Regions from separate parts of the Mesorhizobium sp. CAU 1732 genome, predicted to be linked through region 3. Evidence: predicted binding sites of a transcription regulator. Region 3 holds the regulator's gene; each other region holds the start of a gene.

The links. The regulator PhoB, encoded in region 3, activates phosphate uptake and scavenging genes when phosphate is short. The targets are predictions, from matches to a motif close to TGTCATNNANCTGTCAT.
Region 1: the regulator PhoB is predicted to act here: its motif matches at 2,230-2,246, upstream of AAFN55_RS20445 (DUF2794 domain-containing protein).
Region 2: the regulator PhoB is predicted to act here: its motif matches at 3,198-3,214, upstream of ugpB (sn-glycerol-3-phosphate ABC transporter substrate-binding protein UgpB).

Annotation. Positions count from the first base shown of each region.
Region 1 is NZ_JBDQQR010000002.1:576,371-583,695, reverse strand. Features, by position in the region: gene acnA (aconitate hydratase AcnA) at 1-178, shown strand, start outside; gene AAFN55_RS20455 (ceramidase domain-containing protein) at 283-948, opposite strand; gene AAFN55_RS20450 (DUF1223 domain-containing protein) at 1,089-1,847, shown strand; gene AAFN55_RS20445 (DUF2794 domain-containing protein) at 2,260-2,646, shown strand; gene AAFN55_RS20440 (ABC transporter ATP-binding protein) at 2,659-3,438, opposite strand; gene AAFN55_RS20435 (iron ABC transporter permease) at 3,435-4,436, opposite strand; gene AAFN55_RS20430 (ABC transporter substrate-binding protein) at 4,433-5,257, opposite strand; gene AAFN55_RS20425 (TonB-dependent receptor) at 5,286-7,172, opposite strand.
Region 2 is NZ_JBDQQR010000003.1:21,143-28,467, reverse strand. Features, by position in the region: gene AAFN55_RS21775 (pyridoxal phosphate-dependent aminotransferase) at 1-380, opposite strand, end outside; gene AAFN55_RS21770 (EAL domain-containing protein) at 570-1,508, shown strand; gene AAFN55_RS21765 (EAL domain-containing protein) at 1,505-2,365, shown strand; gene AAFN55_RS21760 (glutathione S-transferase family protein) at 2,469-3,080, shown strand; gene ugpB (sn-glycerol-3-phosphate ABC transporter substrate-binding protein UgpB) at 3,324-4,634, shown strand; gene ugpA (sn-glycerol-3-phosphate ABC transporter permease UgpA) at 4,705-5,589, shown strand; gene ugpE (sn-glycerol-3-phosphate ABC transporter permease UgpE) at 5,657-6,505, shown strand; gene ugpC (sn-glycerol-3-phosphate ABC transporter ATP-binding protein UgpC) at 6,519-7,325, shown strand, end outside.
Region 3 is NZ_JBDQQR010000002.1:228,108-235,432, forward strand. Features, by position in the region: gene AAFN55_RS18790 (ROK family protein) at 1-84, shown strand, start outside; gene AAFN55_RS18795 (CRTAC1 family protein) at 89-1,699, opposite strand; gene AAFN55_RS18800 (vanadium-dependent haloperoxidase) at 1,699-3,021, opposite strand; gene phoB (phosphate regulon transcriptional regulator PhoB) at 3,118-3,807, opposite strand; gene phoU (phosphate signaling complex protein PhoU) at 3,821-4,528, opposite strand; gene pstB (phosphate ABC transporter ATP-binding protein PstB) at 4,550-5,389, opposite strand; gene pstA (phosphate ABC transporter permease PstA) at 5,425-6,798, opposite strand; gene pstC (phosphate ABC transporter permease subunit PstC) at 6,801-7,325, opposite strand, start outside.

The DNA.
Region 1 (7,325 bases), 350 kb from region 3:
GACGATCGACGGCATCGACACGATCAAGCCGCGCCAGAAGATGGTGGCCAAGGTCGAGTATTCGGACGGCACGGTGAAGGAAGTCCCGCTTCTCTGCCGCATCGATACGCTGGACGAGCTCGACTACTTCAAGAACGGCGGCATCCTGCAATACGTTCTGCGCGACCTCGCAGCGTAAGCAGCGGCTTTTCCTTCTCCCCGTCTACGGGGAGAAGGTGGCCTGAAAGGCCGGATGAGGGGCAGAGCGATCCTTCGAAGGTTGGCTCTCTGCCTCTCATTTGCTTACCGCCGCGGCGCCCCATATCGCGCCGTTGCCGCCAGCAGAACGCCCAGCATCAATCCGTTGATCGTGTGCCACAGGAAGTGCGTGCCCAGCGGCATCGCTTCGCAGACAACCGGATCGATAGCCCGGAATGTGACGGACGCGCAGAACATCAACGCCGCGACGATGTTGTACCAGCCGGCCGGGTTGCCCGCGCGGATCACCACCATGCCGAAGAAGATCAGCGCCAGGAACGGCGGAAGATAGCCTGTCGAGCCATTCGTCGCCTCCCGCAGCCAGTCGGGGACCATCAGCGTGATGATCGCGGCGGTGATGTAGAAGCCGATGAAGACGGCGAGCGCTCTGGGCCATGCCATGCCGACGAAGCGGCGCAGGTTCAACCATGTATAGGCAAGCGTAAAGCCCGCAATCGGCAGGATATCGGCCCACATCGTCAGCCGGTTGGCGAAGGTATGGAACAGGAACGAGCCTATGCCGATCGCCACCGCCCACCACGCCAGCGCCTCGGCGAAGGCGCCGGTACCGCGCCTGCGAACCTCATAGACGCCCCAGAGCCCGGCGAGGACGAAGGCCAGGTTTGTAAGCGCGTTGACCGGTTCCGACCAGAATTCGGGACCTGTCCGCTCGCAATAAAGATCGAGATGGGTGTGAAGTTCATCGAACATGATCGGTTCTCGTGATAGTGCCGGCTTGGTATAAGCGTTTCACCGCAACGTGACTTTCCGTTGAAGCCTGTGCTGCCTAATCTGTACGCAGACTTCGACGGGCTTCCAGCCTGAATCCGAAACGACTACCGGGAAATTCCGTGGGCTTTAGAAACCTCAGGCTGGTGACGGCCGTTTTCCTCTTTGCACTGCCCTATGGCGCGGCTGCAGGGGATCATGTCAAGCGCCCGCGTGCCGTGGTCGAGCTGTTTACAAGCCAGGGGTGCAATTCGTGCCCGCCCGCGGACGAACACCTCAGCGCACTCGCCCGGTCCGGTGACGTCGTCGCCCTGTCCTACCATGTCGATTACTGGGACTATCTCGGCTGGCGCGATACGCTTGCGACGCCCGACAACACGGCTCGCCAGCAGGAATACAGCCGCACCTTCGGCAATCGATCCGTCTACACGCCCCAGGCCGTCGTCAACGGCCGCCATCAGTTGAACGGCGCCAAGCGCAGGAAGCTCGATGCCGCGATCGAACGCATGGAGGGCACCGTCGAGGGCATGACCGTCGATGTCGACGTGACCTATTCCGGCGACAGCGTGATTATCGAGACGGGCGCCTCGGATCGGAAGATCAGCGAGGCGCAGATCGTGCTGGTCTATTTCGATCCCGCCACGGAAGTCGAGATCAAACGCGGCGATAACAAGGGCCGCTCCTTCGTCTATCTGAACTCGGTATCAAGTTTCCACACCGCCGGAATGTGGCACGGCAGGAAGACGCGCTTCGAACTGCCGATGAGCGAGATCGTCAAGAAGGCATCCGGCGGCTGCGCCGTGCTCGTCCAGGAGATGAAAAAAGGCGGCCTTCCCGGGCCCATCCTCGGCGCGGCGATCATCACCGTTCCGCAAAGCTGACGCGGCAGCAGACAAAACAAAACCGACGCCGAATTTCTCCGGGCGCCGGCTCTTGTCTTGCTTTGGGATCGTTCTGCTGCCGATATCTGGGGTCTTGAGACCCGGAGTTGGTTCGATCCGACCTTGACCCCGTGGGCGGGGGGCTTGGGGTTACAGGGCCATGCCGGACCGAACCGTCTCAGGCAACGAGGGGATGTTCGCCAGACTTTGAGGCGGTAGCTGGGATAAAAGAAGGCGAGAATGTGGCAGAACATCACCAATGGAGACAGGTGGTGCGTGTTCGTGATCTGGCTGTAACGAAGCGTTACAAGGGCGCGAACAGCGAGAGCGGTGGATGCCACAAGTGGCTTGCAATTGGCCCGGTGACGCGCGACCTTTCATGTGTCGTCGAACTGTCACGAAAGGCTGCTGCATGACCGATCACGGCACGGGCGCGGAGGGTAGGGACGATTCCGCGATATTGATCCCCCTCCATGAGGCCCGTCGAGAACGCGACGCATTGCCGGTCACGTTTCACCGGCGCGAGCTGGACATGATCCTCAGGATATATGGCGAGATGGTCGCCGCCGGAGAATGGCGCGACTACGCGATCGACCACCTTCGGGACCGCGCCGTGTTCTCGGCATTCCGCCGCACCAGCGAGGTGCCGCTCTACCAGATCGTGAAGACCCCGGCCCTGGCGCGAAAACAGGGCGCGTTTTCGGTGGTGGCCGCCAACGGCCTTATCCTGAAGCGGGGCCACGAGCTTCCCCGCGTTCTGTCGGTGTTCGACAAGCCGCTCAAGCTGGTCAGGGCCTGACAGGCGTTCGTCCTACCGGGGCTCGGCGAGATCGAGCGGATGGACGATGAGGCGCCCGTCGCTGTCGGCGACATAGGCGCGTATTCCGTAGACATCGCGAAGCCGGTCGGGCGACAGCACGTCGGCAGGTGTGCCCTGCGCGACTATCTTGCCGCCGTCGATCAGGATCAGCCGCGTGCACCACCGCGCCGCGAGCCCCAGGTCGTGCAGCGACACCAGCACGCCCTTGCCTTCACCGGCGAGTTCCGCAAACAGCCGCATCAGCGCAATCTGATGCGAGGCGTCCAGACCCGCCGTCGGCTCGTCTGCCAGCATCAGCGGGGCTTCCTGCACAAGTGCGCGCGCGATCAGCACCCGCGCCTTCTCGCCGCCTGAGAGGTCGGTTGCGGGCCGTTCCGCGAAGGCCGCCACATCCATCCGGCGCATCGCCTCGACGATTGCCTGCTGGTCGTGGACGCTCTGTGAAGCGAAAGCCCGCAGATGGGGTGCGCGGCCGAGCGACACCAGGCGGTGCACCGTCACCGGCCATGCGATCTCGCGCTCCTGCGGCAGATAGGAGACGAGCCGCGCGCGGTCCCGCGATGCTATCCCGCTCGCCGATCGACCGGCGAGTTCGATGCCGCCCTGTGACGGGGTGAGGCCGAGAATGGCCCGCAGGAGCGTCGACTTGCCCGCGCCGTTCGGCCCGATCAGCCCGACGAACTCGCCCGACTGGATTTCGAGCGACACGCCGTCGAGTACATCGGTGTTGCCGAGTCTTGCCCGCAGGTCCGAGATCGCCAGCAAGGTCACAGCATGGTCCTCCGCGTGCGCCAGACGAGCCACAGGAAGAACGGCGCGCCGACGATCGCCGTCAGAACGCCCAGCTTGAGGTCGCGGTCAGGAGCGATGACGCGCACGAGAACGTCTGCCGCCAGCAGCACCGACGCGCCACCGAGCGCGCTGGCGGGCAGGAGGCGCGACGGGATCGATCCGACGAGCGGGCGCAGAATGTGCGGCACGACGAGGCCGACGAAGCCGATCGCGCCCGCCACCGCAGTCGCCGCGCCAACCGACGCCGCCGTACCGAAGATCGCGAGGAACTGCACGCGGCGCATGTCGATGCCCATGCTCGACGCCGCGTCGGGGCCAAGCGTCAGCGCGTCGAGCGGACGGGCAAGCGCCCCCAGCATCGCCCAGCCGATCAGAATGAACGGGGCCGCCAGCCAGACATGGGTCATCGAACGGTCAGTCAGCGATCCCAGCATCCAGAAGACGATCTCCAATGCGGCGAACGGGTTGGGCGAGAGATTGAGCGCCAGCGATGTCATCGCGCCCGCGAAGGCCGAGATCGCGACGCCCGCGAGGATGATCGTCAGCGTTCCGCCGCCGATACCCGCCATGGCGCGGACCAGAAGCACGGCGACCACCGCCCCGCCGAGCGCTGCGATCGGGAGGCCAAGCGGGAAGGCCGCAGAGAAGCCGGTGTAGATCGCGAGCACCGCGCCAAGCGATGCGGATGCGCTGATACCCAAAAGTCCGGGTTCGGCCAGCGGATTGCGCAGGAAGCCCTGCAGAACCGCGCCCGACAGGCCGAGCGTCGCGCCGATCATCAGCCCCAGTATCGCGCGCGGCAGGCGGATTTCCCGCATGATCAGCGTGATTTCGCCAGCATCGCCTGAAAACAGGGCGCGCATGCTGTCGCCGAAGCCGATCGCCGCCGGCCCGACCGTCAGCGACAGCATGAACAGGCCGGCAGTGAGCGCGCCCAGCAGCGCCATCAGCAAAGTGAAACGGGGTGGGTTTCTCATTGCGCCTTGGTGCCCTGCGCTGCATCACGAAGCAAGCGCACGGCATCCAACGTGAATGGCGCGCCGCAAATCCAGAGGCTGTCCGGCACCGTCACCACCTTGCCGGCATCGTAGAATGCGCGAAAGGCTGGATGGACGAAATTCTCCTGCGCCAGAGCTGGCCGGTCGTAGCTGGTGGTGCCCGTCACGACGAGGTCGGGGTGACCCGCAAGCAACGCTTCGAGCGGCATGCGCGTCCCGCCCATGACGCCCTGTTCGGCTGCCATGTTCGTCAGGCCCGCGGCGTTCATGACGGCGTTGGTCAGCGTGCCGGCGCCTGTCGTGTAGCTGTTGGAGGAGTAGGCCACCGCGACCGTGTCCGACCGTGGCAATGCTGCCAGTTCGGCAACGCCGTCGTCGAACGCGCGCAGAAGTTCAGCCGCGCGGTCCTGCCTGCCGAGCAGGTCGCCGACGCGGGTGATCGCGGTGCGAATGTCCTCGAAATTGTTCGCCGGCGCGAATTGCTCGACGCGGAAGCCGAGCCGCCGAAGAAGCTCGACGGTCGTGCGGGCGGTAAAGGTTCCGGCGAGAACGAGGTCGGGCTTCATCAGGAAGACCTCCTCGGCCAGCCCGTGATTGGCCGGATAGGCTTTGGCTTCCTCGACCATCGTCGATGTGTCGGGATTGGCCGCGAGACGGGACACCGAGTGGATCTGGCCCTCTCCCGCGATCAGCATAGCGAGCTGGTCCGTGCAGACGTTGATGGAGACGACGCGGCGCGGCGGTTCCTGCGCGCCGCCCTGCTGCGCCGAGGCGAGCAGGGCGGCGGCGAGAACAGCCATGAAAGAGTGACGCCGCGTCGTCATGAGGTCAGAACGTCCGCGAGAAGCTGACGTTCACGGTACGGCCCGGCGCCCGGTAGTTGTTGACGGTGGCGTAGTCCTCGTCAAAGACGTTTTCGATCGACACCTTCAGCGCTGACGCTTCATCGAATGCGTAGTTCGCCGACAGATCGAGTATCGTGTAGTCGGGCAGTTTCACGAGGTTCGCGGCATCGCTGAAGCGTGACGCGGCGAACGAAACCCGCGCACCGAGGTCCAACTTGTCGGTCGCGCTGAACGTCACCTCGGCCGACGCCTTGAAGCGATCCTGTCCGGGCAGGTAATTGCCGCTTATCGAATCACGCGGATCGCGAATGTCGATCGTTCCCCGGGCAAACCAACGCTCGTTGAAGCGATGGTCGATCGACGCTTCGAAACCGGTGACCTTGACGCGCTCGAAATTGGCCGGCTGCCAGAAGCTGAATGGATCGGTCGGATCGATCGGCGCCCAGGCGATCTGGTCGCGGACCCAGCGCTGATAGAAGGCGACATCGAAGACAGTTGCTTCGGTAGCCTGCCACCGCAAACCGACTTCGTAGGAGCGTGATGTCTCTGGCTTCAGGTCGGGGTTCCCATCGAACGGCCAGTAGAGGTCGTTGAAGGTCGGTGCGCGAAAGCCGGTTGCGTAGGAAGCGCGGCCGACGAGCCCCGGTACGAACTCGTAGCTGGCGCCGACATTATAAGTGGTCGCCCCACCGAACTGGTCGTTGTGATCATGCCTTATGCCGAGATCCACGGTCAGCGCATCGAAGGCAAGCTGGTGCTGCGCGAAGACTGCGGCCAGCGTGCGTCCGTTGACCTCGTAGCTGTCCTTCGGACCGACATTCTCGCGATAAACCTCGACGCCGCCGTTGAGGACATGCTGCAGATTTCCGGTCGCGAAGGATTTTTCGGTGGCAGCGAAGAAACCGTAGCGATTGGTGTCGAAACGGGATTCCTCGCCCCGGCCGAACGCCTTCGAATGGTCGATGCCCGAAATAAATTCGATGGTCGATTCCCAATCGTCGGTATGGATCAGACGCGTGCCGACCTTGCCGGCGAAGACCGTGGAATCGGACTCGTTGGCCCCTGATGGGACGCCGAGAAAGTTCCTGCTGTCATATTGGGTGCGGGCGCGGGAGAAGACGCCGTTCGCGTAAAGGTCGCCCCAATCGAAGGCCTTCGAGAGCGAGAAATGACCGCTGCCTTGCAGGAAGCCGTCATCGTCGAGCTCGACCGGCCAGGTGGTAAAGTCGTAGCCCCTCGTGCCCCGCACGAGACCGCCGAATACGAAGTTCAATCCGTCTTCGGTCTGCCCCTGAACGTCGGCTCCGACATGTCCGCCCCACGGATGTGAAACGCCGGCCGTCACCGTCGTGCAGACATTGTTGCCGTTCACGCAGGGAGAGCCGCTCTTGGTGATGATGTTGATGACGCCGCCTATGGCGTCGGAGCCGTATTGCGATGAATGGGCACCGCGGGCGATCTCGATCCGCTCGATCGACTGAAGTGGCACGGTGAAGAGCGTCGTCGATCCCGATGTCGCCGAGCGCGTATTGACGCCATTGATGAGGATCAGGGTTTGTGCGGGCTTCGCGCCACGCAGCGAAATGCCACCGGACGATCCGAGGCCGCCATTGGATGTCACCGTAATACCGGCAAAGGTCCGCAGGAGCGATGGGAGATCGGCAGCAGGCGACCGTTCGATCTGCTCCGCCGGAATGACCGTGACCGATGAGGTGCTGCGCTCCAGCGACGATTCCCGGCGCAGGGGTGTCGTGACCACCAGACGCTCGAGTTCGATCGCCTCGCTCGGGCTCTGCTCCGCTTCCTGCGCGAATGCGCTTCCGCCAAGCCCGATGGCCAGTGCGCTCACCGTCAATGTAAGCCGTTTCATTGCTGCCTCATATGTTCCTTGAGGACAGCCCCCGGCCGCCCCCGATTTGTCAGGGACCACAGGCTGAAACCGATGCGGGTTGTTTCGCGCGGACGCGCTTGAACCCCGGTCGTCTCCGGACTGCGGCAACACTTTTCGAATGTCACCGCGACG
Region 2 (7,325 bases), on a different contig from region 3:
CTGACCCAGTAGGGGCGGGGGATGACCACCTCGTCGCCGGGGTTCAGCGTCGCCATGAAGGCGTTGAACAGGATCTGCTTGCCGCCGGTGCCGACGATGGTCTGTTCCGGCTTGTAGTCGAGATTGTTCTCGCGCTTGAATTTCTGCGCGATCGCCTCGCGCAGCGGAACGATGCCCGACACCGGCGGGTACTTCGTCTCGCCGCGGCGGATCGCGTCGATGGCCGCATTCTTGATGTTGTCCGGCGTATCGAAATCGGGTTCGCCTGCGCCGAGGCTGATCACGTCGCGGCCTTTCGCCTTCAGATCGCGCGCTTTCTGCGTGACCGCGATCGTCGCGGAGGGCTTTACGCGTGAAAGGGCGTCGGCGAGGAAGGCCATGTCATAAACTCCGTTGGGGAAGGCCACGTTGTGGGCCGCGGGTTTAATGTCGCATCGGCCATCGAATCGCAAGAACGAAAGCGCGTCTGGCCCATGCGATGCGCAAAGGTTCGCGACGTTTAGAAACGATAAATCCTTGCATGCGATGGTCGGGGCTTCTTCGGAAGCGGGCGGCATGGAGGAAGTCACGTGTCGCGCAGCGTCTGGCTCGCACACATCATCAGGCATGACGACCGCACGACGACCGGGGTGTGGGGCGTCTACACGCTCAAATCCGCGTTCCAGCCGATTTTCGGATTTCACGACGGCAAGCTGACGGTCGATGCCTTCGAGGGGCTGATCCGTCCCGATCGCAACGGTGACAGCGTCTCGCCGGACACCTTCTTCCGCAGCATTCCGGCCGGCGACCGGCTGCATGTCGAGACGCTGACCCGCACGCTTCATCTCTTGAACGCCGGCGCGTTCCTCGATCCGGCGACGCAGCTCTTCATCAATTTCGATCCCTCCATCTTCGGCGAGCGCGACATCGCGGAGATCGCGCTTCGCGACATGCGCCTGACGCTGCACGAGGCCGGCATCGATCCGCGGCGCGTCGTCTGCGAGGTGACGGAGCAGAAAACGAACTCGCAACAGGCGCTCAACGGTTTCGTCGCCGCGCTGCGCGACCACGGCCTCAGGATTGCCGTGGACGATTACGGCGCGGAGGATTCCGACATGGAGCGCGTCACGGCGCTCAAGCCCGATATCGTCAAGTTCGACGCGCAGTGGATCACGCGGCTGATGGATTCCCGACCGGGCTTCGCGCTGCTCAAGGTCATGGTCGACCAGTTTGCGGCACGCGGCATCAAGACGGTCTTCGAGGGAATCGAGGAACCCTGGCAGCTCGAACTGGCCGAGGAATCCGGCGCGCACATGGTGCAGGGCTACATCCTCGCCCGGCCGGAGATCGCGCCGACGAGTTTCTCGTCATTTCGCCGGGAGGGCGAAACCCCGGCAGCCCGTCAGCCGTATTCGCATGACAACCACACGGCGGTGCATGGCGGCGAGGCTCCCGGCTTCGGCGACAGGCCTGCTCTCAGGTCCGCTGTGCCGGTCCGCAAGACATTCGGACGACGCCCCTCCCGATGACGACCTTCCCTTCCGACCCCGACACCCTGATCACGCTGGACGAGATTGGTCTCGCATCGGCAAGCGTTGGCGATCACGTCCTGCGCACCGCGTTCGATCTCTGCTTCAAGATCGCCGGGGATCGCCTCGTCATCGCCGCCGTGAGCCCGCAATTGCAGGTCTTCCGCGATGGCAGGCAGATTCGCACGCAAATCTTCCTGCGGGAGATCGGCGACGGCGATCGCCGGCTGGTTCACAGGCTCGAGGTTCCGCTTCACCTGCGAAACCTGCTGCATCTCGGCATCGAGGACGTCGACCACGTCATCGACCTTAGCCGGCTCTCGCTGGACGACGATCTGCCGGCGTCCGAGATCGGCGCGCTTGTGAACAGGGTCCTTGCCGATACCGAGCTCGATCCACGGCGCATCGTCGCCCGTATCGATATCGGCAACGAGACCCAGGTGGAGCGTGCGCGCGGCGTCTTGCTCGCGCTGCAATCGCTGGGCGCGCATACGGCCGTCGGCGGCAGCATCGACGGTTATCCGCCCGTCGGGGCGATCCGCGCGCTTCGTCCCGACCTCGCTGTCCTCGACAGCCGTTGGCTGGCGCGTGTCACGGCGAAGCCGGAAGCCGTCCCACTCCTCCAGTCCCTGATCGAACGCATGCAGGATCGCGGCGCGACGGTTATGGTCGAGGGGATCGAGACGGCCGGCCATGCGGCGGCTGCGTTCGCCGCCAGCGCGGACTGGGTCAGCGGCGCGGTGCTGTCCAAACCGTCTCTTGCCGGAACGCTGGTCGAGCCACCCGTCTATCGCCTGTCCGACCTGTTGCGTGCCGGCGGGCGGCCGGTTCCGCTCGTCGGCGGCATCCGCTCCTGATTGCGAACCATCAGCGGCGCTGAAGCATCGGACAATTGTTGTGACTGGTATCGGCGCGCGGGTTGGGGAACTGTCGTGCCGTCACAGACGCAAAGGGGACCCCATGCTCACACTTTACGGAATGCCGGACAGCGGCAACTGTTACAAGCCGCGGCTGCTTCTGGCCAAGCTCGGCCGTCCGTTTCGTCATGTCGCGGTCAATTCGATTACCGGCGAAACCCGCACGGCGACCTATCTCGCCAGGAACCCCAACGGCAAGGTGCCGCTGCTGGAGTTCGAGGACGGCCGCTTCCTGGCCGAATCGAACGCGATGCTTCTCCATCTGGCGGAGGGGACCCGGTTCCTTCCGGCAGATTCCCATGAGCGGGCGCTGGTCTATCAGTGGCTCTTCTTCGAGCAGTACAGCCACGAACCGTTCATCGCCGTTCGCCGCGCTATCCTGAAATATCCCGAGCGCGCATCGCAGGCCACGCCGGATCGCATGCAGCAACTTTTCGAGGGCGGCACCAAGGCGCTCGAGGTCATGGAGAGCCAGCTTGCGAAGACGCCGTTCATCGCAGGCGACGCGCTCAGCGTCGCCGACATCGCGCTCTTCGCCTACACGCAGGACGCAGGGTTTGCCGGCTATCCGATGGACAGGTTCCCGCATGTCGAAGCGTGGCTGGAGCGGGTCCGCGCCGACGAGGGACACGTCTCGCTTGAGTGGCTGCCTTAGCTGGCGAGCGCCATCTGAAACCCGAAACGCGGGCAACGGACTTTCGGGTTTCTTTCGCTTTGGTCGCGGATGGCTGTGGAATACCCATTCCGAAATTTCACGAACGTGAAACAAAACTGTTGTCGAACTGTCATGAACCGTCGATACTCCCATTTGCGGGACCGGGTTGGGAGGACCGCGCACGCACTGTGACGCGCGTGTTCGCAGCCCGGATCTTTCGCCAACGAAATACGGGAGCGTAACATGAAGACCCAGGGTTTCGCGGTCGGCCTCGCCGCCGCAGTCACAGTTCTTTCCTCATCCGCCGCATTCGCCGTCACCGAGATTTCCTGGTGGCACGCGATGACAGGCGCGAACAACGAAGTCGTTGAGACCCTGTCGAAGGAGTTCAACGAGAGCCAGAGCGACTACAAGATCGTTCCCGTCTTCAAGGGAACCTATCCCGAAGCACTGAACGCCGGCATCGCCGCGTTCCGCGCCAACCAGGCGCCGCACATCCTGCAGGTCTTCGACGTCGGCACCGGCGTGATGATGGGCGCGGAAGGCGCGATCAAGCCTGTCGCCGAAATCCTGTCCATGGGCGGCACCGAGTTCGACAAGAGCCAGTATCTGCCCGGCATCGTGGCCTATTATTCCAAGCCGGACGGCACGATGCTGTCGTTCCCGTACAACTCGTCCTCGCCGATCCTCTACTACAACAAGGACATCTTCGAGAAAGCCGGCCTCGACGTCGACAATCCGCCGAAGACCTGGCCGGAAGTGTTCGAAGCCGCCAAGACGATCAAGACCAGCGGCGCCGCGCAGTGCGGCCTGACATCGACCTGGCTGACCTGGATCGGCCTCGAGAACTTCGCGGCCTGGAACAACCTCCAGTACGGCACCGAGGAGAACGGTCTCGCCTCGACGGACGTCGAGCTGACGTTCAACACCGAGCCCTTCGCCCGCCACTTCCAGAACTTCGCCGATCTCGCGAAGGACGACACGTTCCGCTACGGCGGACGTACGTCCGAAGCCAAGCAGCTCTTCCTCTCGGGTGAGTGCGCGATCATGACCGAGTCGTCGGGCGGCCTTGGCGACGTCATCAAGTCGGGCCTGAACTACGGTCTGGGTCAGTTGCCTTACTACGACGATCTGGAAGGCGCGCCTCAGAACACCATCCCCGGCGGTGCGAGCCTCTGGGTGTTCGGCAACAAGTCCGACGAGGAATACAAGGGCGTCGCCGCCTTCTTCGCGTTCCTCTCGCAGACCGAAATCCAGGAAAGACTGCATCAGGTCTCGGGCTACCTGCCGGTCACCATCGCGGCCTATGAGGCAACGAAGGCGTCGGGCTTCTATGACGAGAACCCCGGCCGCGAAATTCCGATCCAGCAGATGATGGGCAAGGAGCCGACCGCGAACTCCAAGGGCGTCCGCCTCGTCAACCTGCCGCAGGTCCGCGACATCGAGAACGAGGAGTTCGAGAAGATGCTGGCCGGCGACCAGACCGCTCAGCAGGCGCTCGATAACTCCGTGGAGCGCGGCAACGCCGCCATCCAGCAGGCTATCGGCAACTAAGAAAACTCCATACGAGCCCGGAGCCGCCCGCGTTTCGACGCGGGCGGTTTCGCAACATCGAGGATCGTCCGTGTCTCCACGCGTCGTGTTTCCGAACAAGGTGCTTCCCTATCTGCTGCTTCTGCCGCAGTTGGCGATTACCGCCGTGTTCTTCTACTGGCCGGCGAGCCAGGCGCTCTACCAGTCGGTGCTGCGCGAGGACCCGTTCGGGCTCAACAGCGCCTATGTCGGCCTCGCCAATTTCCAGCGCGTGCTGGGCCAGCCGAGCTACATCGCCAGCGTGCAGACGACCGCGATCTTCTCGATCGCGACGGCAGCGCTTGCGATGGTGATCGCGCTGCTTCTCGCCGTGATGGCCGACAAGGTCATTCGTGCGCGGGGCTTCTATCGCACGCTGATGATCTGGCCCTATGCGGTCGCGCCCGCGATCGCCGGCATGCTGTGGCTGTTCATGTTCAATCCCACGATGGGCACCTTCGCCTACATGCTGCGATCCGCCGGCGTCCAGTGGGACCCGCTGCTCAACGGCCCTCAGGCGATGAGCCTCGTCATCGCGGCGGCGGCCTGGAAGCAGATCAGCTACAATTTCCTGTTCTTCGTCGCCGGCCTCCAGGCGATCCCGAAATCGCTGATCGAGGCTGCCGCGATCGACGGCGCGGGCGAGACCAAGCGTTTCTGGACGATCATCTTCCCGCTGCTCGCGCCGACGACGTTCTTCCTGCTCGTCATCAACACGACCTACGCCTTCTTCGACACGTTCGGCATCATCCACGCCGTCACCGGCGGCGGGCCGGGCAAGGCCACGGAGACGCTGGTCTACAAGGTCTACAATGATGGCTTCGTGAACCTGAATTTCGGCGATTCCGCCGCGCAGTCGGTCATCCTCATGGTCATCGTCATCGCGCTGACCGCCTTCCAGTTCCGCTATGTGGAAAAGAAGGTGCACTATGGCTGAGGCTCAAGCAGTCGCGCCGCTCAAGGCGACAACGGCCGTCAAATTCGGCCGGAAGGAGGAGGGCGGGATGCTCGGCGTCAGCCGCACGTCGCGCTACATTGCGCACGCGGTCCTGATCGTCGGCATCCTGATCGTCGCGTTCCCGATCTACTACACCTTCGTCGCCTCGACGCATTCGTTGCAGACCATCCTGCGCCCGCCTCTGCCATTGCTGCCCGGAAGCCATTTCTGGGAGAACTACACGACGGCGCTCTTCGGCGGCATCGGGCGCATCGGCGGGGTCGATGTCGGGACGCTGCTGTTCAACACGACCGTCGTGGCGCTGGCGATCGCGATCGGCAAGATCGTGATCTCGATCCTGTCGGCCTTCGCGATCGTGTTCTTCCGGTTTCCGTTCCGGATGTTCTTCTTCTGGGTGATCTTCATCACCCTGATGCTGCCCGTCGAAGTGCGCATCCTGCCGACCTACAAGGTGATGGTCGATCTGGGGCTCATCGACACCTATACCGGGCTGACGCTGCCCTTGATGGCGTCCGCGACGGCGACGCTGCTCTTCCGGCAGTTCTTCCTGACCATTCCCGGCGAACTGGTCGAGGCCGCGCGCGTCGACGGTGCGGGACCGTGGCGGTTCTTCAAGGACATCCTGCTGCCGCTGTCGCGCACGAACATCGCGGCGCTGTTCGTCATCCTCTTCATCTATGGCTGGACCCAGTATCTCTGGCCGCTGCTCGTCACCAACCGCAACGACATGAACACGATCGTCATCGCGCTTCGCAAGATGATCTCGTTCGCAGACGCCGATACGCAGTGGCACCTCGTTATGGTGACCTGCATCCTGGCGATCCTGCCGCCGATCCTCGTGGTCGTGCTCATGCAACGCTGGTTCGTGAAGGGCCTCGTCGAAACCGAGAAGTGAGAAGCGTACGCCCATGGCGACTGTTGAACTCAAGGACGTAAGAAAGACCTATGGCGGCGTGGTGGAGGCCGTCAAAGGCGTCTCCATCTCGATCCCGGATGGCCAGATGTGCGTGCTCGTCGGGCCGTCCGGCTGCGGCAAGTCCACGCTTCTGCGCATGGTCGCGGGGCTGGAGGAGATCACCTCCGGCACGGTCTCGATCGGCGACAGGATCGTGAACACGCTCGGGCCTGCCGAGCGCGATATCGCGATGGTGTTCCAGAACTATGCGCTCTATCCGCATATGAAGGTCTACGACAACATGGCCTACGGCCTGCGCAATCGCGGCATGGCCAAGGACGAGATCGACAAGCGCGTGCGCGACGCGGCCGCGACGCTCGGCCTGGCCGACTATCTCGAACGCAAGCCCAAGGAGCTTTCGGGCGGCCAGCGCCAGCGCGTCGCCATGGGCCGCGCGATCGTGCGCAGCCCGAAGGCGTTTCTCTTCGACGAGCCGCTCTCGAACCTCGATGCCAAGCTGCGCGGCCAGATGCGCATCGAGATCAAGAGCCTGCAGCGCGCGCTCGGCGTCACCAGCATCTACGTGACGCATGACCAGGTGGAGGCCATGACGCTTGCCGATACGCTGGTCGTCATGAACCAGGGCATCGCCGAGCAGATCGATACGCCGATGGCGATCTACGAGCGGCCGGCATCGATCTTCGTCGCGGGCTTCATCGGCTCGCCGGCGATGAACCTGCTGGCAGCCGAAGGCGGGGAGACCGCCAAGGGCCTGACGCTCGCTGGCGGCGGCTCCATCAAGCCGCGCGACACCGTTCTT
Region 3 (7,325 bases):
CAGGCGCTGACCTTCGTCGACAACGAGATATTCGGACCGGGCATGTCACCGAGTGCATTTGCACACGGCCAGGAAGTCGCCTGAAGCCTCAGCGTTCGGGCGTCCAGGAAGTCGGCGCCTTCCCCTGTTCCACGATCTGGAAACTGTTCGTGGCGACCTCCTGCCACGCGCCTTCGCTGCCATCCGGCCAGATCACCCGCATCTGCGCCTGCTCCTCGTCGGCAAGGCCGAAATGCCACCAGCCGGCATGCCCGCTCGCATGCCCGCCGCCGGCGGTGATCTCCCGGCGCATGACGTGCTCGCCGCATTTCACCTCGATCCATGAACCGACCGCATCGCGGTTCGGTCCCTCCTGCACGAGCTTGATCTGCAACCACCGGCCCGCATCGTCGCTGGCATTGCGCCAGAGTTCGGCGCTCTTCCAGCGGTTGACGACCACCAGATCGACGAGACCATCGAGGTTGAAATCGACAAGTGCGCCCCCGCGCGCGATCGCCACGCTCGCGACCCCTGCTTTGTCGCCCGCCTCCACGAACGTGCCGTCAGGCTTCTGCAGCAGCAGATTGTTGGGATCCTCGGCCGCGAAGTCCGGCATTTCCGCGACGTTGCCCTTGGCCACGAAGAGGTCGGCCAGGCCGTCATTGTTGACGTCCTCGAACTGCGCGTGCCACGCCGTGCTGGGCTTCAGATTGTCACCGACATAGGGGCGGTGTGCGGTCACGCCCTTGGCGAACGCCAAATCCGCATAGTCCGGCCTCGGTGATGCGCCGGGCTCCCTGTTTGCAAGCGTCTGAAGCTTGTTGTCGGCCATGCTCGTCAGGAAATATTCGGGATAACCGTCGAAATCGAGATCGTAGGCCGCGATTCCCATGCCCCAGATGCGCAGGCGCTTCCAGCCGTCCTGCGGCGTGTAGCGTACCGGCGCGGCATTTGGCTCGATGCGCCAGAGCTGCTCCTCGCCACCCTTGTAGTATTCGCGGTCGTTCGAGACGCGAAGCGACGGCGTGCCGGACCGGTTCCAGTCGGTGAACAGCATGGACAGCGCGCAATAGCTCGGCGTCAGCGCGATTGGCGGAGCAAATTTGCGCTCGCCTTCGGGCCTGTGCAGCCAGTTGTCCGTGCACGACCCCCATGGAAACGCATCCTGCGTCCGGTCGATGTAGTTGCCGACCGCAAGCGTCGGCCATTGCGCGCCGCGTTCCCAGGTCGCCGCGAATGCGGTCGACCATGCGTCGCCGCCGTCGAAGGCCCAGTCCTCGTTGGCGCGTTCGAATGTGCAGCCGCCCTTGCCGCGCATCACGACGTTCTCGCCCACGCGCAACAGGACGACATCCATGATGCCGTCGCCATCGATGTCGATCGGATAGACGCCGGTCACCGCGTCCAGTTCGAGGCCGCTCTCCGCCTTCTCGAAGGCGAGCGCGCCGCCGCGCCGGCTGACGTTGCGATAGAACGAGGCCGGAGCGCTTCCGCCTGCGAGCAGCATGTCGGGGTAGCCGTCATCGTCGCAATCGAACGTCGCGACGCCGCCCCCGACCATATATTCCCAATCGCCCTCATAGATGCTCGAGACGCCGGCGCTCGCGGTCTCGTCGATGAAACGCGGAACGGCCACCCCGTCATCCGCAGCAGTCGCTGCGGACACGGAAACCATGGCTCCGACGACACCGGCAAGCAGGACCTGTCCGCGCATCGTCATCACCGCGTCTTCAGCGCGGTTATGTACGCCGCGATGCAGTGGCCCTGTTCGAGACCGAGATCGATCGCCGCGCGGAAGTGGATCCCGCCATAGAGCCTCGACAACGCAGCCTCCTCCGCCGCCTCATGGAAATTCGCGAAATGGCGACCGGCCAACCCGTCATCGACATGGGTTATGTCCTCGAAGGCGAAGTTGTCGCCGAAGATAGCCGTCAGGATGGCGGCCGCGGTTCCCGATTGCGTGCTGTGCCCGCTCGGATATTCCGGGAAGGGCGGCGTGTTGAGCAGAGGCTCCCACTTCGGGTCGATGACGCGGCGGATATAGGTGATCGGCCGTACGAGGTCGTATTCGAACTTGGCATGCCAGCACCCGATGAACGCATCCGCCATGCCCATGCCGAGGCGCGCGAGCACATCGACCGTCTCATCGATACCGGCTTGATTGTCCTGGAGAATCTGGATTGCGATCGAGATCCAGTGGCCCGGCGGTGTGGGTGACAGCATCGGATCGTCCGACCAGAACAATGCGATGTCTCGATGCTCGGGCGTGAGATTCGTCTTCGCTTCGTAGACCTCGTAGGCCTCGCGATAAAACTCGGAATCCGGCTCCTCGCTGTATTCCGGCGGCGGCGGCAGGCCGCAGGTGCCGCCTTCGGGCATCGCGAACGGGCGGTTGTTGCCCCAGTCGGGCAAAAGCGGCGATTGCTGCTGGGCGACGAGGCTCGTCGGAACCCAGTGCGCCGGGCCTTCCGTCAGGTCGTAGCTTTGCGGAAATCCCATATTCTCGATGATCGCGCCGCCATCCTCGAGCGACCATGCGAGGATGTGATCCGCGACCGCGATGCCATGGGCGGTGCTGCGTTGGACGATATCGTGCGCCAACCCTGTCGCCGCCCTTTCCGCCAACCTGCGCTCCATCGCACCAAACGCGCGCTGTCCCGTGGGGCCGGTATTGCTGAACAGCGATTTGATGGCGTGAGCGGTGGCGGCCTGGACGACGACGGCATCGTCATAATCCGCGCCCTCCTCGCGGGCCGGCAGCGCATCGAGGCCGTTCACCTGTCCGGCGAGGCTCGTCAGATCGTCCGAGCCCGAGGCGATCGCCTCGAACGCCGTCACGCCGACATAGCCGAAAGCGCGGCTGGCAACGGGCGGCGAATAGGTGGGAGTGTGGCGAACCAGTTCCAGGCTCAGCCGATACCAGGTGATCACCACCTCGCTCGGCGACATGCGCTCGCTGTCCTCAGCATGTGCCTGACCGGCACCACTGATCACAGCCACGCCGATGGCTATCGCGATAAAGGCGAAACGAATGAGATCCATGATCCTCCCCCAAGGTGATCGCATCCGGATGAACGCGGTCGATCGGAGATAACCATGCGCGGCAGCACTGCCGCAAGCCTCACCGGCAGTCGATGCTCAGGCTTCCTTGATCGCGTAGCCCGCGCCGCGGATCGTGCGGATGACGTCGGGCATGCGGCCATTGTTGACCGCCTTGCGCAGTCGGCCGACATGCACGTCGACCGTGCGCTCGTCGATGTAGATCGTCTCGCCCCAGACATTGTCGAGAAGCTGCCCGCGCGAAAACACCCGGCCCGGATGCTGCATCATGAACTCCAGCAGCCGGAACTCCGTCGGTCCAAGCTTGATCTCGCTCTTCTTGCGGTAGACACGGTGCGATTCCCTGTCGAGCAAGATGTCGCCGACCTTGAGAACGCTCGACAGGACCTCCGGCTTGGCGCGGCGCAGGAGCGCCCTCACCCGCGCCACGAATTCCGGCGTCGAGAACGGCTTGACCAGATAGTCGTCAGCTCCGGTCGACAGACCGCGAACCCGGTCGCTTTCCTCGCCCCGCGCGGTCAGCATGATGATCGGCAGGCGCTCGGTTTCCGCCCGCATGCGCAGCCTGCGGCACAATTCGATGCCCGAGATCGCCGGCACCATCCAGTCGAGGACGAGAAGGTCGGGAACATTTTCCTGAAGCCTTATCTCGGCCTCGTCGCCGCGCATGACGACTTCGACCTGATAGCCTTCCGCCTCCAGATTGTATTTCAGCAGAACGCCGAGCGGCTCTTCATCCTCGACGACCATGATCTTGGGAGCAATCATCGGCTGCTGGTCCTCATTCCGCCTCGACCCTGACCGACGTCTCGTCGATCTTGGGCCTGTGCAGGGGCAGTTGCTGCCCGGTCACCACATAATACGCGTTTTCGGCGATGTTCGTCACATGGTCGCCGATGCGCTCCAGATTCTTGGCGCAGAACAGGAGGTGGGTACAGGCCGTGATGTTGCGCGGATCCTCCATCATGTAAGTCAGGAGTTCGCGGAAGATCGCGGTGTACTGGACGTCGATCTTCTCATCGTCCGCGCGCAGCGTGACGAGATCGGCAGCGTTGCGGGCCTCGTAGCGCTCGATGACCGCATTGACCTGCGCGATCACCATCTCGGCCATCGCATCGATCGAATGCGACAGCCCGCGCGGCGTCGCGTCCTCGCCCACCGCATTGACGCGCTTGGCGATGTTCTTGGCGAGATCGCCGATCCGCTCGAGATCGGCCGCCATGCGGATCGCGCCCACGACGGAGCGCAGATCCTGCGCCATCGGCTGGCGCTTGGCGATCAGCGTGATCGCCCGGTCGTCCAGTTCCCGCTGCCGTGCGTCCATCACCGCGTCGTCGGAAATGACGCGCTGCGCGAGAGCGTTGTCGGAGTTCAGGAGGGACCGCGTCGAGGCCAGGACCATCTCGCTGCCCAGCTCCCCCATGTCCCGGATCAGCCGGTCGATGTGGCCGAGTTCCTCGTCGAAGGATGCGACTGTATGTTCACCCATGGCTGGTTCCTCTACGCCGCGTCAGCCGAAGCGACCGGTGATGTAGTCTTGCGTGCGCTTCTCGTTCGGGCTGGTGAAGATCAGGTCCGTCGGACCTTCCTCGACCAGTATGCCCAGATGGAAGAAGGCGGTTCGCTGCGAGACGCGGGCGGCCTGCTGCATCGAGTGCGTGACGATGACGATCGTGAAATTCTGCTTCAGATCGTCGATGAGCTCTTCGATGCGCGCCGTCGCGATCGGGTCGAGCGCCGAGCACGGTTCGTCCATCAGGATGACCTCGGGCGACACCGCGATCGCACGCGCGATGCACAGGCGCTGCTGCTGGCCGCCGGAAAGGCCGGTGCCGGGTTCGTTGAGGCGGTCCTTCGCCTCGTTCCACAGGCCGGCCTTCTGCAGGCTGGATTCCACGATCGCGTCGAGATCCGCCTTGTTGCGGGCGAGCCCATGGATACGCGGGCCGTAGGCCACGTTTTCATAGATCGATTTCGGGAACGGGTTCGGCTTCTGGAACACCATGCCGACACGTGCGCGCAGTTCCACCACGTCGAGCGAGGCGTCATAGACGTCGAAATCGTCGAGCTCGATCTTGCCCGTCACCCGGCAGCCCTCGATCGTGTCGTTCATGCGATTGAAGCAGCGCAGGAATGTCGACTTGCCGCAACCCGACGGACCGATGAAGGCGGTGACCGCCTTCTCGGGAATGTCGATCGACACGTCGAACAGCGCCTGCTTCGCGCCGTAGAACACGCCGACGTCGCGTGCCTTCACGCGGATCGGCCGTGCGGCCGGGTCGGGGGTCCGGACGGTAGACGACTTGATCTGGTAGAGGTCTGACTGCCCGACGATCTCTTCGGTCGGCATGCGCATCTCTCTGGTCTCCGATTTGACGTTGGTGGTCATGTGCGGCGCTCCAGTCTGGTCCGCAGGAATATTGCGATCGCATTCAGGGCCAGCATAAGGCCGAGAAGCACGATGATGGCGGCAGATGTGCGCGCCTCGAAGAAATTCCGGTTCTCGTTGCCTTGCCAGAGATAAATCTGGACCGGCAGCGCGCTCGACTGGTCCATCGGTGTCGCCGGCACGGCCGCCACGAAGGCGTTCATGCCGATCAGGAGCAGCGGCGCGGTCTCGCCGAGCGCCTGCGCGACGCCGATGATCGTCGCCGTCAGGATGCCGGGATAGGTGACCGGCAGCACATGGTGGAACACCGTCTGCGTCTTCGATGCGCCAAGCCCGAGGGCCGCCTGCCGCAGCGATGGCGGCACCGCGCGCAGCGACGAGCGGGTCGCGATGATCACGGTCGGCAGCGTCATCAGGGTCAGCACGAGACCACCCACGATCGGAGCCGATAGCGGCAACCGGAAGAAGTTGATGAACACCGCCGCGCCCAGCAGGCCGAACACGATCGACGGCACCGCCGCGAGGTTGTTGATGTTGATCTCGATGAGATCGGTAAACCGGTTCTTCGGCGCGAACTCCTCGAGATAGACGGCACTCGCAACGCCGATCGGCACGGCCAGGAATATGACCACCATCATCATGTAGAGCGAACCGACGAAGGCACCTGCAAGGCCCGCGGCAGCCGGTGCCGAACGCGAATCCACATTGGTGAAGATGTGCCAGGCGAAGGCGAAGCGCATCTTGCCTTCTTCCAGCAACGTGTCGGCGAGCGCGCGCGCCGGCGCCGAAAGCTGCTGCTGCGTATCAGGCAGGTCGCGGTTGATGTTGCCCTTCAGCCAGTTGTCGGCATTGGCAGAGCCCAGCATGTTGACGGTCACGGTCTGGCCGAGAATGCTCGGGTTGGCGACGAACATGTCGCGCAGCTTGAAGCGCTCGTTCGTCTCGATGATCGACAGGATCTGGCGCGTATCGGCTTCGGTCCCCGGCGCGGCATTGCGGACGGCGGCCTCCACGACGCGGTTCCAGTTGACCATCGTCGCCTTGCGCTCCCAGTCGAGCACGGCGCGCCGGTAGTCCGCCGGCGACTGGCCGTCCTGCCGGACTGGCTTGGGCTCGACCTTGACGATCTCGGGATCGAAGAACACGTCGACGGTCAACGTCGCCTGCGTAAAGGCCGGAAGGCCCTTCGAAAGGATGTTCGTGAACAGGATCGCTACGAACCCGATCGCAGCCGCGATCGCAAGTATCCCGTAGATGCGGAACCGCTTCTCGCGCGCATGCCGCGCTCGCAGTCCGCTCCTGATCAGCGCAAGCCGTTCGGCATTCGCGTTCCCGCCGGCATTCGGTTCGGATTTGAAGATGTCGGCCATGGCTACTCGTACTGCTCCCGATAGCGGCGGACGATGTAGATCGCCGCGATATTGAGGATGAGCGTCATCACGAAGAGGGTCAGTCCCAGCGCGAACGCGACCAGAGACTGCGGCGATGCGAAGTCCGTGTCGCCGGTGAGCTGGTTGACGATGGTGACCGTGACGGTCGAAACCGGCTCGCCGGGATTGAGGCGGAGATAGGGGCTGTTTCCGGCCGCAAGCACCACGATCATCGTCTCGCCGATCGCGCGGCTGACGGCGAGCAGGAAGGCGCCGACGATGCCCGGCAGCGCGGCTGGGAGGATGACGCGCTTGATCGTCTCGGATTTCGTCGCGCCGAGCCCGAAGGAGCCATCCCGCATCGCGCGCGGAACTTGGCGGATGATGTCGTCCGAAAGGGACGAGATGAACGGCACGATCATGATGCCCATCACCACCCCGGCTGTCAGGGCGCTGGTCGCGCGGATGTCGAGGCCCACCGACTGGCCGATACCGGCGAGGAACGGCCCCACCGCCACGAGCGCGAA